One region of the Pseudovibrio sp. JE062 genome, then DNA from elsewhere that is predicted to be linked to it. Evidence: predicted binding sites of a transcription regulator. Region 1 holds the regulator's gene; the other holds the start of a gene.
The links. Region 1 encodes HrcA, which represses chaperone genes, less so after heat shock. Its sites were predicted from a motif close to GTTAGCACTCNCNNNNNGNGAGTGCTAAC; they were not measured.
Positions count from the first base shown of each region.

Region 1 (6,291 bases):
GATTGGCTTCAGTCAACGTTTAGATGACCTTCTGTCAGAAGGTGACACCTTCTCGTATAAGCTAACAGCATACAATAACTACATCTCCAATATCATTGAACGTGGCACAACAGTTATTGATATTGTGCCTGGTCGATCTGGCCCCACTGATGTTACTATTGCTCCTTGGGAGAACGGATCGAATGGCCGAGTTTATGGTGTTGAGATTGAAGCTAGTTACGATGCCCAGTTTGTGTTTGCAGACGCAGGTTTAAACCTGACACGAAGCTCTGGCGTGGCAAACACGCACCCTGTTGCAGATCGTATTGCGCCTGACGAACTGTATTTGACTGTTGGTGGTAAACTTCCAGAGTATGATCTGCGATTTGGCTGGGATGGACGCTTTGTCGATGCAGTTGATCGACCTACCAGTGGAGCGACACGTTCAACAAAAGGCTTCGCCGAACACGACTTGTTTGTGACATGGAAACCAACAGAGGGCCTTTTCAAAGGCCTTGAAGCGACTGCTCGCGTAGATAACGTATTTGATAAGCACTATGAGAACTACCTTGTAACCAGCACACCTGCAAAAGGTCGTGACTTCAAGCTTTCTTTGGCAAGAACGCTTAAATTCTAAGCCTCTTTTCGGCGCGCTGTGAGAGCAGTGCGTTTGGCAATGCTGGTGAGACAGATTTGCCTGAATGAGGCCAGGCCCTTTGTGGCGGAGGGCTGGAGACGGCGGGGAAGCAATTCTCCGCCGCTTTCTTTTTGCAGCGTATCGCTGAAAAGTGAGGGCCGCTTTAGGTAATGACGAGAGTGGCTTAGCCGTGCTCCGCTTCCAGCATTTCGGCCCAGGTCTTTGGACTGTCGCCGTTAAGTGGGTTTTTCTTGGAGCGTTTGTATTTGATGGTCTCAAAATGCATGCTCAGGGTATCAGCCAGCAGCATGCGCCCGATCAGGCCTTCACCAAACCCAACAATCTCTTTGATTACCTCAAGAGCTTGAAGCGTACCGACAAGGCCGGTCAATGCACCCAGCACGCCTGCTTCGGTACAGGTTGGGATCGAGCCAGCTTCAGGGCGTTTCGGGAAAAGACAGCGGTAGGTTGGGTTAATGTAGTTGCCGTCATCATCCTGTACGTAGGGCTTCAGCAGCGTAACAGACCCGTCAAACTGCCCCACAGCAGCGGTAACCAAAGGACGTCCGGCATAAAAACACGCATCCGAAACGAGGTAGCGGGTAGCAAAGTTATCAGAGCCATCAACGACGATATGGTAGTCATTGATCAGCGCCATCGCATTCTGCCCGTTAATGCGGGTCGGATGCGGAACGACGCGTACATTCGGGTTCAGACGCGCAATCGCTTCCGCCGCGCTGGCAACCTTTGGCTCCCCAAGTTTCTCAGTATCATGAATGATCTGACGCTGAAGGTTGGAGAGAGATACAACGTCATCATCAACAATGCCGATGGTACCAACACCCGCCGCGGCAAGGTATTGCAGAACCGGAGCACCAAGTCCCCCTGCTCCAATCACCAGAACACGCGCAGCTTTTAGTTTTTGTTGTCCTGGGCCGCCAACATCGCGCAGGACGATATGACGAGCGTAACGTTCCAGTTCAGAAGCTGTAAGGGAAAGCAAGTGGGACTCCAATAGTTTAGCCGAGCAGGCGGCTCACCAGTCGGGCTGTGTAATCCACCATGGGAATGACACGCGCATAGTTGAGACGAGTCGGCCCGATAACACCAAGCACGCCCACAACGCGCTGTTCACTATCGCGGTATGGGGAAACGATCAAGGAAGAACCGGAAAGCGAGAACAGCTTGTTTTCCGAGCCGATAAAAATACGTACGCCTTCACCGCCCTTGGCAAGATCCAGCAGCCGTATCAGCTCGCTCTTGTTTTCAAGGTCATCAAATAACAGACGAATGCGCTCCAGATCTTCCTTTGCGCCCACGTTTTCCAGCAGGTTGGAGCGCCCCCGCACGATTAGCGTACCGGGATCATTCTTGTCTCCACCCCAAACAGCAACACCTGCATCCACCACCTTAGAGGTGAGTGTATCCAGCTCTGCCTGAAACTCGTTTCGCTGCCGAACAAGCTCAGATTGCGCCTCGGCAAGCGTACGGTTGCGGATGATGGAGTTCAGGTAGTTAGAAGCTTCTGTCAGAGCGGAAGGCGGCAGGCCAGCAGGCAGATCAACAACACGGTTTTCGACCGAGCCATCCTCGCTCACCAGCACGACGAGCGCTTTCAGCGGCTCAATCTGCACAAACTCGATATGGCGAAGCGTTGTGTCGGTCTTGTTGGAAAGAACAACCCCTGCCCCTCGGCTCAAACCAGAGAGCATCTGGCTGGCTTCCGTCAGCACCTGTTCCGGCGTTTTATCTCCGCCCTTAGCCTTCACCTGAACAGCAATCTGCTGGCGTTCTTCCTTGGTCAGGTCACCCACTTCAAGGAAACCATCCACGAACAGGCGCAATCCCGACTGTGTAGGCAAGCGGCCTGCGCTGGTATGCGGGGAATAGAGCAGCCCATGATGCTCCAGATCTGCCATCACATTGCGAATGGAGGCGGGAGAAAGAGGCTGGGAAAGGCCGCGTGCAAGGTTACGGGAGCCAAGCGGCTCACCAGTATCAAGGTAGTTTTCAACGATGCGCCGGAAGATCTCGCGGGAACGCTCATCAAGATCCTCAAGAGGGACAGAAGGAGGAACGCTCGTCACGGTTTCGGTACTCCACATCAACAGCAGGTTTCGGGCAAAGGCCTCCTTCAATCCCTAGCACAGGACAACTGAACAGCCAAAACGCAATTTTCGCAGAAAATCAGCTCCCAAACCAAAACCAGTCTTTGCGCTTGCGGCAATCCGCAGCTAAAAGATCCGCAATACCATTTGTGAGATTATAGCTATTAAGCAACCCGAGGGAGCTTACCTTGAACCGTCCATCCAAACGTACACCTGAAGAAATGCGTCCAGTCAGCCTGGAGCGCGGTGTTGCAAAGCATGCCGAAGGCTCTTGCCTGATCAAATTCGGCGATACCCACGTTCTGTGTACAGCAAGTTTGGAAGAGCGTGTTCCGCCGTGGCTCCGTGGTCAGAACCGTGGTTGGGTCACAGCAGAATACGGCATGCTGCCACGTGCAACACACGATCGTATGCGCCGTGAGTCCTCCGCAGGCAAGCAGTCTGGCCGTACTCAGGAAATCCAGCGTCTTATTGGCCGTTCTCTGCGTGCTGTTGTTGATCTGGGTGCGCTGGGTGAGCGTCAGATCACCGTTGACTGTGATGTCATTCAGGCAGACGGCGGCACCCGCACAGCGTCCATCACCGGCGCATGGGTTGCTCTGCATGATTGCCTGAAGTGGATGGAAGCGCGCGACATGGTCAAGACCGACAAGGTTCTGAAAGACCACATCGCAGCAATCTCCTGCGGCATCTACGAAGGCACTCCGGTTGCTGATCTGGACTACGCAGAAGACTCTTCTGCTGACACCGATGCAAACTTCGTCATGACTGGCAAAGGCGGCATCGTTGAAATTCAGGGCACTGCTGAAGGTGAGCCATTCTCTGAAGAAGAACTCGGCCAGCTCATGGGCCTTGCAAAACAGTCCATTTCCAAACTGGTTGAGCTGCAGAAGCTGACGGTGCTCTAATGCAGGCAGAAACAACAGAAAGTCGCCGCCTGGAACCTGGCAAGCTTGTGCTTGCCAGCCACAACAAAGGCAAACTGCGCGAAATTCAGGATATGCTTGCCCCGCACGGCTTTGAAGTTCTCTCTGCTGGTGATCTGGACCTGCCAGAACCGGTAGAAGATGGCGATACATTCGAAGCAAACGCGGCAATCAAGGCTTTGGCGGCAGCAACGGCAACCGGCCTGCCAGCTCTTGCAGATGATAGCGGTTTTTGTGTAAACGGCCTGAACGGCGATCCGGGCATCTATTCCGCACGCTGGGCAGGGCCGGGCAAAGACTTCGGCGTTGCCATGCAGTCTGTGCAGGACAAGCTGACAGAAACTGGCGCAACAGATCGCACCGCTTACTTCGTCGCTGTGCTGTGCATGGCTTGGCCGGATGGTCACACCCAGTTCTACCGTGGTGAAATCCACGGCGAGCTTGCCTGGCCACCACGCGGTCTGGAAGGTTTCGGCTACGATCCAATGTTCGTACCAGAAGGGTTCGACAGAACCTTCGGCGAAATGGACAAACAAGAAAAACACACAACGAAGGAAGGCGAGGCCCTGTCTCATCGCGCCCGCGCCTTTGTTAAGTTTCAGAAAGAGTGCTTGCCGGCGTAATACGCGTTCCTGAAAAGTGGCTTCCGGTTTTCGGATTAGAACTCGTACAGAAAAATCTTTGGCAAGCGCAAAGGAAAAAGAATGACTGTGTCACCGGCTGGCGGCTTTGGGATTTACGTGCATTGGCCATTTTGTCTGGCAAAATGCCCGTATTGCGACTTCAACTCCCATGTACGCCATCAGCCGGTCTCACAGGAACACTATGCCAAAGCTCTGGCAACAGAGCTGGCACGCTATGCGCAGATGGTGCCGGGCCGTACGGTCGACTCCATCTTCTTTGGCGGCGGCACACCTTCTCTTATGGAGCCCAAAACCGTTGAGACCATTCTCAACGAGATCGCCCGCCTCTGGCATCTGCCGGATAGCGCTGAAATCTCCATGGAAGCCAATCCAACCAGCGTGGAAGCGACCCGCTTTGCAGGCTACAGATCCGCTGGTGTAAACCGCCTGTCCGTCGGTATTCAGGCGTTGGATGACAAGGAACTGAAGATCCTTGGACGTCAGCATTCTGTTTCGGAAGCGATTCAAGCCGTTGAAATTGCGCGCAAAACATTCCCGCGCATTTCGTTTGACCTGATCTACGCTCGCCCAAACCAAACCTTGAAGGCATGGGAGCAGGAACTCAACCGCGCCATCGATCTGGCGGCTGACCACCTGTCCATGTATCAGCTCACCATCGAAAGCGGCACCATGTTCCAGCGCCTCTATGCAGCTGGAAAGCTGGAGATGTTGGACCCTGATCTGGCCGCAGACATGTTTGACCTGACACAGGAAGTCACAGCTGCCCGCGGTTTTCCAGCATACGAGGTGTCCAACCATGCTGCGCCTGACGCTCAGTGCTTGCACAACCTTATTTACTGGCGTTATGGCGACTATGTCGGCGTTGGTCCCGGTGCTCATGGTCGTTTGACGTTGGAGGACGGCGCCAAACTGGCCACGTCCACCGAAAAGCACCCGGAAACATGGTTGGGGCTGGTTGAAACCAAAGGCCATGGCGCTATTTCTGAAGATAGACTTGTTCGTGATGAGCAAGGTGATGAGCTATTGCTGATGGGTATGCGGTTGCATGAAGGCATCGACGTACCTCGTTATGAACAACTCTCTGGTCGTCAGTTCAGTCCGCAACGCCTGCTGAACCTGCAGGAAAACGGAATGGTGGAATGGGTGAGCAACACCCGCCTGCGTGCAACGCAAACAGGCTTTCCTCTACTGAATGCCGTAATTGCTGAGCTGGCTTCCGATTAGCATTCCCAAATAAATTTCATTAGCAATTTCAACTTAGTGAAATAATTGCATTCGAATTACTCGATTCGATTGGGGTATTATTTTACATATTGTGCAATGCAACATGGTCGGTTACACTTACAACCACTTTGGCAGCGGTGAAGAACCTATTGATCTTCAATGCAAGTTAAGGTTGGTTTGTATTTCTCCATGAGTCTATGTTGCTGAAAAGGTATAGGGCTGCCTATACTTTTGCGGTGCAGCACTTCGGGCTAAAGTGTATTCGTGCTGCGGAAATCAAAAAACTACATGAACGAGAGTTGGCTGAAGCGAACGTCTGGGGAGGAAACATTCTGTGCTGTTCTACCATTTGTATGAAATGAACCATGCAGCGATGTCCCCTGTCCGGGCTGCAGCGGATATGACACGTTTGTATTTTCAAAACCCGCTGAACCCCATGGCGCACACGCAAGTTGGCCGCACAGTCGCCGCATCCTGTGAGATGTTGGAACGTGTGACCCGTCGCTATGGCAAGCCGGAGTTTGAGCTCTACACCACTGTTGTTGATGGCGAAGAAGTCGACATCACTGAGGAAGTCATCTGGTCTAAACCATTTTGCGACCTCCTGCACTTCAAGCGGGATCTGCCGAGAAGCAGAAAAGACGACCCGAAAATCCTGATCGTCTCTCCTATGTCTGGCCACTACGCAACACTGCTGCGCGGTACTGTTGAGGCTCTGCTGCCAAATCTGGATGTCTACATCACAGATTGGGAAGATGCCCGTCAGGTGCCTA
Region 1 is NZ_DS996810.1:96,306-102,596, reverse strand. It holds gene PJE062_RS15195 (TonB-dependent receptor domain-containing protein) at 1-616, shown strand, start outside; gene PJE062_RS15190 (molybdopterin-synthase adenylyltransferase MoeB) at 801-1,619, opposite strand; gene hrcA (heat-inducible transcriptional repressor HrcA) at 1,636-2,721, opposite strand; gene rph (ribonuclease PH) at 2,913-3,632, shown strand; gene rdgB (RdgB/HAM1 family non-canonical purine NTP pyrophosphatase) at 3,632-4,273, shown strand; gene hemW (radical SAM family heme chaperone HemW) at 4,355-5,518, shown strand; gene phaZ (polyhydroxyalkanoate depolymerase) at 5,892-6,291, shown strand, end outside.

Region 2 (6,291 bases), on a different contig from region 1:
TATTTTGCAGATAGCGCCGTTGGTTCCTCCTATTCGTGTCGATTGCGCCCACTGCATGAGGCTGGCTTTGTCGTAACGCAGCGCTCAACACGCCTTTACCTTGCCGTGGCAGGGTTGCCCTCAACAACTCTCAAATCAGACTTGAGGAACAACACAGAGCAAGTTTCTGGTGTTGTTTACAAAAGCAAATACTATGTGTTTGTAAAGCTTGGCGTGATGCATGGCACGATCAACAACACCCTGACCGCTCTGGTCAATGGAGCACAAACCATTTCTACTGCTCAGCTCCAAAATGCTAACCTGAACAAAAATGTACGCGGACCCACACGTGTCGTCTACATCAACCAAGGCGCGCTGCAGGGTACGTTTTGGGCGCACAAGCATGCAGGGTGGGGCACAGGTTTCGGTAGAGGGTCCTATGATGGAATGTACAGACCTTTGCAGCTGAAAGACTTTCGTATTGCCGCAAATCACGTTGCCCAGGCCGAGGCGGTGGGCAATGGATATCGCGCCAGTCTTAACCTGATCCCGGATGATTACCGCCGAATACATAGCGGCCACGCACTCATGGACGTGGCAGCACTGGGTAATTTTTATACAAACGCGGTCCCAACGGTAAATGGCATTACTGGAGCGACAATCTGGAATAACCTGATGAGGCTAAGTGCGCGCGATCAGATCTTCGATACCGGGCAAACGGTAAATGGCGTTAATGTTGCGCCTTATCCGATCATGTCTGGAGAAGAATACTTCTCACTCCGCGAAATGCACGGGTCAGAACACCAAAAACAGACCATCTACAACATGATAAACGCTTTCCTGTGATCTGAGGCCCATCGCCCTTTCTTGTGCCTGAAACATCGCCCGGGCCGAGTTTTCTCGTAAAGCATGGTTGGAAACGAAGGCTGTTTAAGGCTTGAATATGAAACTTGGATCCTTATGAAACGTGAAAGGAACTTGGGTCTCAGGTTACCAGCCATAAAGGATGTTGGCGTTTTCAATCAGGCAGGATATCCGCCAAACCTCATTTGCTTTAAATGTGTCAGCGGGAAAATTTGAGGCCTGGCAACAAAAAGGGCGCCCCGAGGGACGCCCTAATTCTCATAGACTTATGAGGGATTGGCTTAGAAGCCCATGCCGCCCATGCCGCCCATGCCGCCGTCCATTGGAGGCATTGCTGGGCCAGCGTCTTTCTTAGGAAGTTCAGCAACCATTGCTTCAGTGGTGATCAGCAGGCCGGAAACGGATGCTGCGTCCTGAAGAGCTGTACGAACAACCTTAGTTGGGTCGATGATACCAGCTTCGATCATGTTGACGTATTCTTCAGACTGAGCGTTGAAACCGAAGGTCTCATCAGCGATGTTGTCCTGGATCTTGCCAACAACGATGGAACCTTCAACGCCGGAGTTTTCAGCGATCTGGCGCAGTGGAGCTTCAAGAGCGCGCAGAACGATCTTGATACCAGCTTCAATGTCAACGTTCTCGGAAGATACTTTCTCAACAGCAGCTTTAGCGCGCAGCAGAGCAGTACCACCACCTGGTACGATACCTTCTTCAACAGCAGCGCGGGTTGCGTTCAGAGCGTCGTCGATGCGGTCTTTTTTCTCTTTAACTTCTACTTCGGTTGCACCGCCAACGCGGATAACTGCAACACCACCAGCAAGCTTAGCAAGACGTTCCTGCAGCTTTTCACGGTCGTAGTCGGAAGAGGTTTCTTCGATCTGAGCTTTGATCTGAGCAACGCGTGCTTCGATGTCAGCTTTGTCGCCAGCGCCGTCAACAATGGTAGTGTTCTCTTTAGAGATGTTCACCTTGTCTGCAGTGCCGAGCATGTCGATGGTTACGTTTTCCAGCTTGATGCCCAGATCTTCAGAGATCACGGTACCACCAGTCAGGATAGCGATGTCTTCGAGCATTGCCTTACGACGGTCACCGAAGCCAGGAGCTTTAACAGCAGCGATCTTCAGGCCACCACGCAGCTTGTTTACAACCAGAGTTGCAAGTGCTTCACCTTCAACGTCTTCTGCAATGATCAGCAGTGGACGGGAAGACTGAACAGCGCTTTCCAGGATTGGAAGCATTGGCTGCAGGTTGGAAAGCTTCTTCTCGTGAAGGAGAATGAGTGGCTTTTCCAAGTCAGCAATCATCTTTTCAGCGTTGGTGACGAAGTATGGAGAAAGGTAACCGCGGTCGAACTGCATACCTTCAACAACTTCAAGCTCAGTCTCAAGGGACTTAGCTTCTTCAACGGTGATAACACCTTCGTTGCCAACGCGCTGCATTGCTTCAGCAATGTCTGCACCGATCTGGGTGTCGCCGTTAGCGGAGATGGTGCCAACCTGTGCAACTTCGTCAGAAGAAGAGATGGTCTTGGAACGTGCAGTCAGGTCTGCAACAGCAGCAGCAGTTGCCATGTCAACGCCGCGCTTCAGGTCCATTGGGTTCATGCCAGCAGCAACGAACTTAGCACCTTCTTTAACGATAGCCTGTGCCAGAACAGTCGCAGTGGTTGTACCGTCACCAGCGATGTCGTTGGTTTTGGAAGCAACTTCACGCACCATCTGTGCGCCCATGTTCTCGAACTTATCTTCAAGTTCGATTTCCTTCGCAACAGAAACACCGTCTTTGGTGATGCGTGGTGCGCCGAATGCTTTATCCAGAACAACGTTACGACCTTTAGGGCCGAGGGTAACTTTTACAGCGTTTGCAAGAATGTCGACGCCTTTAAGCATCTTCTCACGAGCGTCAGAACCGAACTTGACTTCTTTTGCAGCCATTTGTTTGTCTCACTTAAATTCTTGTAATTACAGAAGGAACGAGGGTTTGCTCGATGGCTTTAATTAAGCCAGAACGCCCATGATGTCAGATTCCTTCATGATCAGCAGGTCTTCACCGTCGATCTTAACTTCAGTACCGGACCATTTGCCGAACAGAACGCGGTCGCCAGCTTTAAGGTCGATAGCGATCAGCTCACCGTTGTCCTTGCGTGCGCCAGGACCTACTGCAACTACTTCGCCTTCCTGTGGCTTTTCTTTTGCAGTGTCAGGGATGATGATGCCACCAGCAGTCTTTTCTTCAGACTCGATACGGCGAACGACAACACGGTCGTGTAGCGGACGAAACTTCATAATTGGCTCTTCCTCTCATACGCGAGCGTCCCTTTTAGGCAACGCCCGGACGCGAAGGTTAAAAACTTTGAGAGTGGGCGAAACCTTGCGGCCCCACAGTGATTAGCACTCCCAAAGGCAGAGTGCTAACAACCGGGAAATGATGTAGTTTCACGCCTCTATATAGTCAAGGAGAGAGCGGCAAAAAAATAATCTGAACGGCAAAAAATATAGGAATACTGCGAGAATTTGGGGGTAAGCTGGGTGCAAGCTCAACCCAGATTAGACCAATGGACTGTCGCATAAGGAAAGTTCGCAGGAACCCGGAATCAGGTAAAAGAAAAGCCGGCTTTAAGATCAAAGCCAGCTTTTGAATGGTCTGCGTAAGGCTTAAGCCAATCAGTTCTGAAGAGCTGCCTCTGTCATGGAGAACGGAAGCTCAAAGCTGCCGGACTTATCAGAGTTCTCGTCGTTGAACCGAACCTTCAGCACATACTCACCTGTCTGCAAGCCAGTCAGGTTGAAGCTGAGGGAAGTCTGATACTCACGGATCTGGTTGAAGCTCTCAGAATGCAAGGTGGTGAACCCATCCTGAGATGCCAGCACCTGACCGGTGGTGTTGCGCAGTTCAAAGTCCACGCTCAGATCAATCGCATACTTGCCGCCGGTTTCCTTGTAGGAAAAGCCAATAGGCTCAGCATAAACGGTCAACGGATCACCGCTCTGGAACTCAGCAGTTTCCAGAGGCGTGTAAGAACCGTAACTCTCGGCTGGCAATGCAATGAATTTGGCTGCGGTAAAAGCGAGTGGCTGCTGCTGCCAGGCAACGGCATATGCATCTTGTGCAGCTTTAAAGTCAGCGCTCAGCGCCGTCGCTTCTTCAGCAGATGCGGTGCTACCCAACAAAGCAACCGCAAAGATGGAACAGGTCGCAGCTTTTGCAGCTGACATCCCTTTCACTGTAAATGGCATTCTTAGCCCCCTAGAGCCAGCAGAACACAAAATCTGCGGCACTCACCTGATTCTTGGCGGTGGTATAACTCTTAAATCTAAGGGAGACAATACTGCCCCAATTCCTGAGGCAGCTTAGATATGTGTCGTGAAGACATTCCTCATGCGATGGTTAAGCAATTACCACGCACACCATCACGCGTTGGCGCGCTCAGCCCAGGACTGCTTCTTGCGATAAATGGTAGAAGGGCTGATTTCCAGCGCCGCTGCCGCAAGCGCGATATTGCCGTCAAACGTCTCCAGCGTCGTCTCGATAATCTGCTTTTCCTGGAACCAGAGCGGCTCGATGGAACGACCCATGCTTGGGGCAGGTTCAGCAGTGCCAAATGCGATCTCAGAGAGCACCGGCACAGTCTGCTCACGCAGCAACGGAGAAAGCATGAGCTCGGTGACTTCATCACCGTCATTCATCACCACAAGCTGGCGAATGACATTCTCCAGCTCACGCACGTTGCCCGGCCAGTTATGCTGGAGCAGAAGCGCTTCTGCATAAGTTGAAAAGCGCTGAAATCTGCGGTTTTCCTCTTCTGCGTACTTCTTCAGGAAGGTGAGGGCGAGGGACGGAATATCCTCTCGGCGCTCACGAAGAGCTGGCAAACGGATTGGCAACACATGAAGGCGATAAAACAGATCTTCACGGAAGCGACCAGCTGCAATTTCAGTTTTTGGATCTCTGTTCGTCGCACAGATCACGCGCAAGTCCAGCGAACGGGTCTTGTGCTCGCCAACACGCTGAATGGAGCCGGTTTGTAGGAAGCGCAGCAGCTTGCTCTGCAGGCAAAGTTCCATCTCACCGATCTCATCCAGGAACAGTGTTCCACCGTCGGCAAGCTCGGCCGCACCGGCTCTGGCTTCGTCTGCTCCGGTAAAGGCACCACGTGCATGACCGAAGATTTCAGACTCCATCAGATTGGCTGGAATCGCTCCACAGTTGATTGCGACAAAAGGCCCAGCTTTCCGCGCAGATCTGGCGTGAAGCGCCTGTGCACACAGTTCCTTGCCTGTACCTGATTCCCCGGTAATGAACGCCGGCGCACTGGATGTCGCCATCCGTTTGATCTGCGTATAAACGCTCTGCATGCGGTTGGAGGAACCAACAAACCCTTCAAACTGAGAGGAGGTTCCCGATGCTTCACCGGAGACAATCGCATCGGAACCAGTAGATGCTGTCACAGACGGCGAAGGGGCTGCGGATTTGAAGACACCGAGATGCGCCTCAAGCTTCTCCAGAAGCATTTCGCTGGTGTAAGGCTTGGTCAAAAAGTCATGCGCACCGTTGCGCATAGCATTCATGGCACGGCTCACAGAACCCTTGGCGCTCACAGCGATCAAAACCGCGCGTGGCGCAGCAGCAACGATCTCTGAAAGCTCAGCTTCTCCGCCAATGCACTCAAGGTCGACAATGACGATATTGATTGGGGTATGCCGCAGAAAAGCGACTGCATGCTCTTTGCTGGAAAGAATATGCGCAGGTTGTCCGCTGGTCACGTACTTCGACAAAGCGCTGCTGGTTTTGCGAGCCTCTGTGCGATTGGTGTCCACGACACAGGCGTTCAAAAACCTATTGTTAGCTTTGGGGGATCCCATTGGCAGGCAACCTCAAAAATCAATACATCAGGTCGAAAATCATTCGACACCCTGAGTTTGTGCAAACAGGGTAAACAAACCCTTTTCGTTTTTGAGGTTGGTTGCATTATGCAGTTAATTTCTACTGCCCAGAACGCTTCAGGCAACTTTCTCGCCTGATAAAATTCACCATGAGGCGGAATCACACACCCAAGTTCAGCTCGCGATTATGACGAAAATCGTATGCATCGATGATATATGTAGCTTGATTGTCATTCTTGCGGGGACAACACGGGTTTTCCCTAGAAATATGATGGGTATAGGGTTCGAAGGGCCTCGGTAAATGCGGCAAAATTCAGGTATGTATTCTCTGATTCGGACCAACAGGTACTTTTGAGGTTATGACGCGCTTGGCGAACATTTCCATTTTGTTTTCTATTTTAGCCATTGCAGCCTCTTGCGGCACAGTGATGGTCTATCTTTTTGCGCGTCCCGTTGGCGAAGCCATCACCGTTTCTTTCACGGCGATGTGCACCATGATCTTCATCCATTTCATGCTGACCCGCTCTCAGGAAAAATCTGCGGTATCTGAAGCCGTTAATCGTCT
Region 2 is NZ_DS996814.1:32,538-38,828, reverse strand. It holds gene PJE062_RS21865 (hypothetical protein) at 1-825, shown strand, start outside; gene groL (chaperonin GroEL) at 1,125-2,777, opposite strand; gene groES (co-chaperone GroES) at 2,841-3,128, opposite strand; gene PJE062_RS21850 (hypothetical protein) at 3,507-4,079, opposite strand; gene PJE062_RS21845 (sigma-54 dependent transcriptional regulator) at 4,254-5,660, opposite strand; gene PJE062_RS21840 (EAL domain-containing protein) at 6,155-6,291, shown strand, end outside.
Region 2: a site for HrcA is predicted at 3,230-3,258, ahead of groES (co-chaperone GroES). Genes of this name have one in related genera too.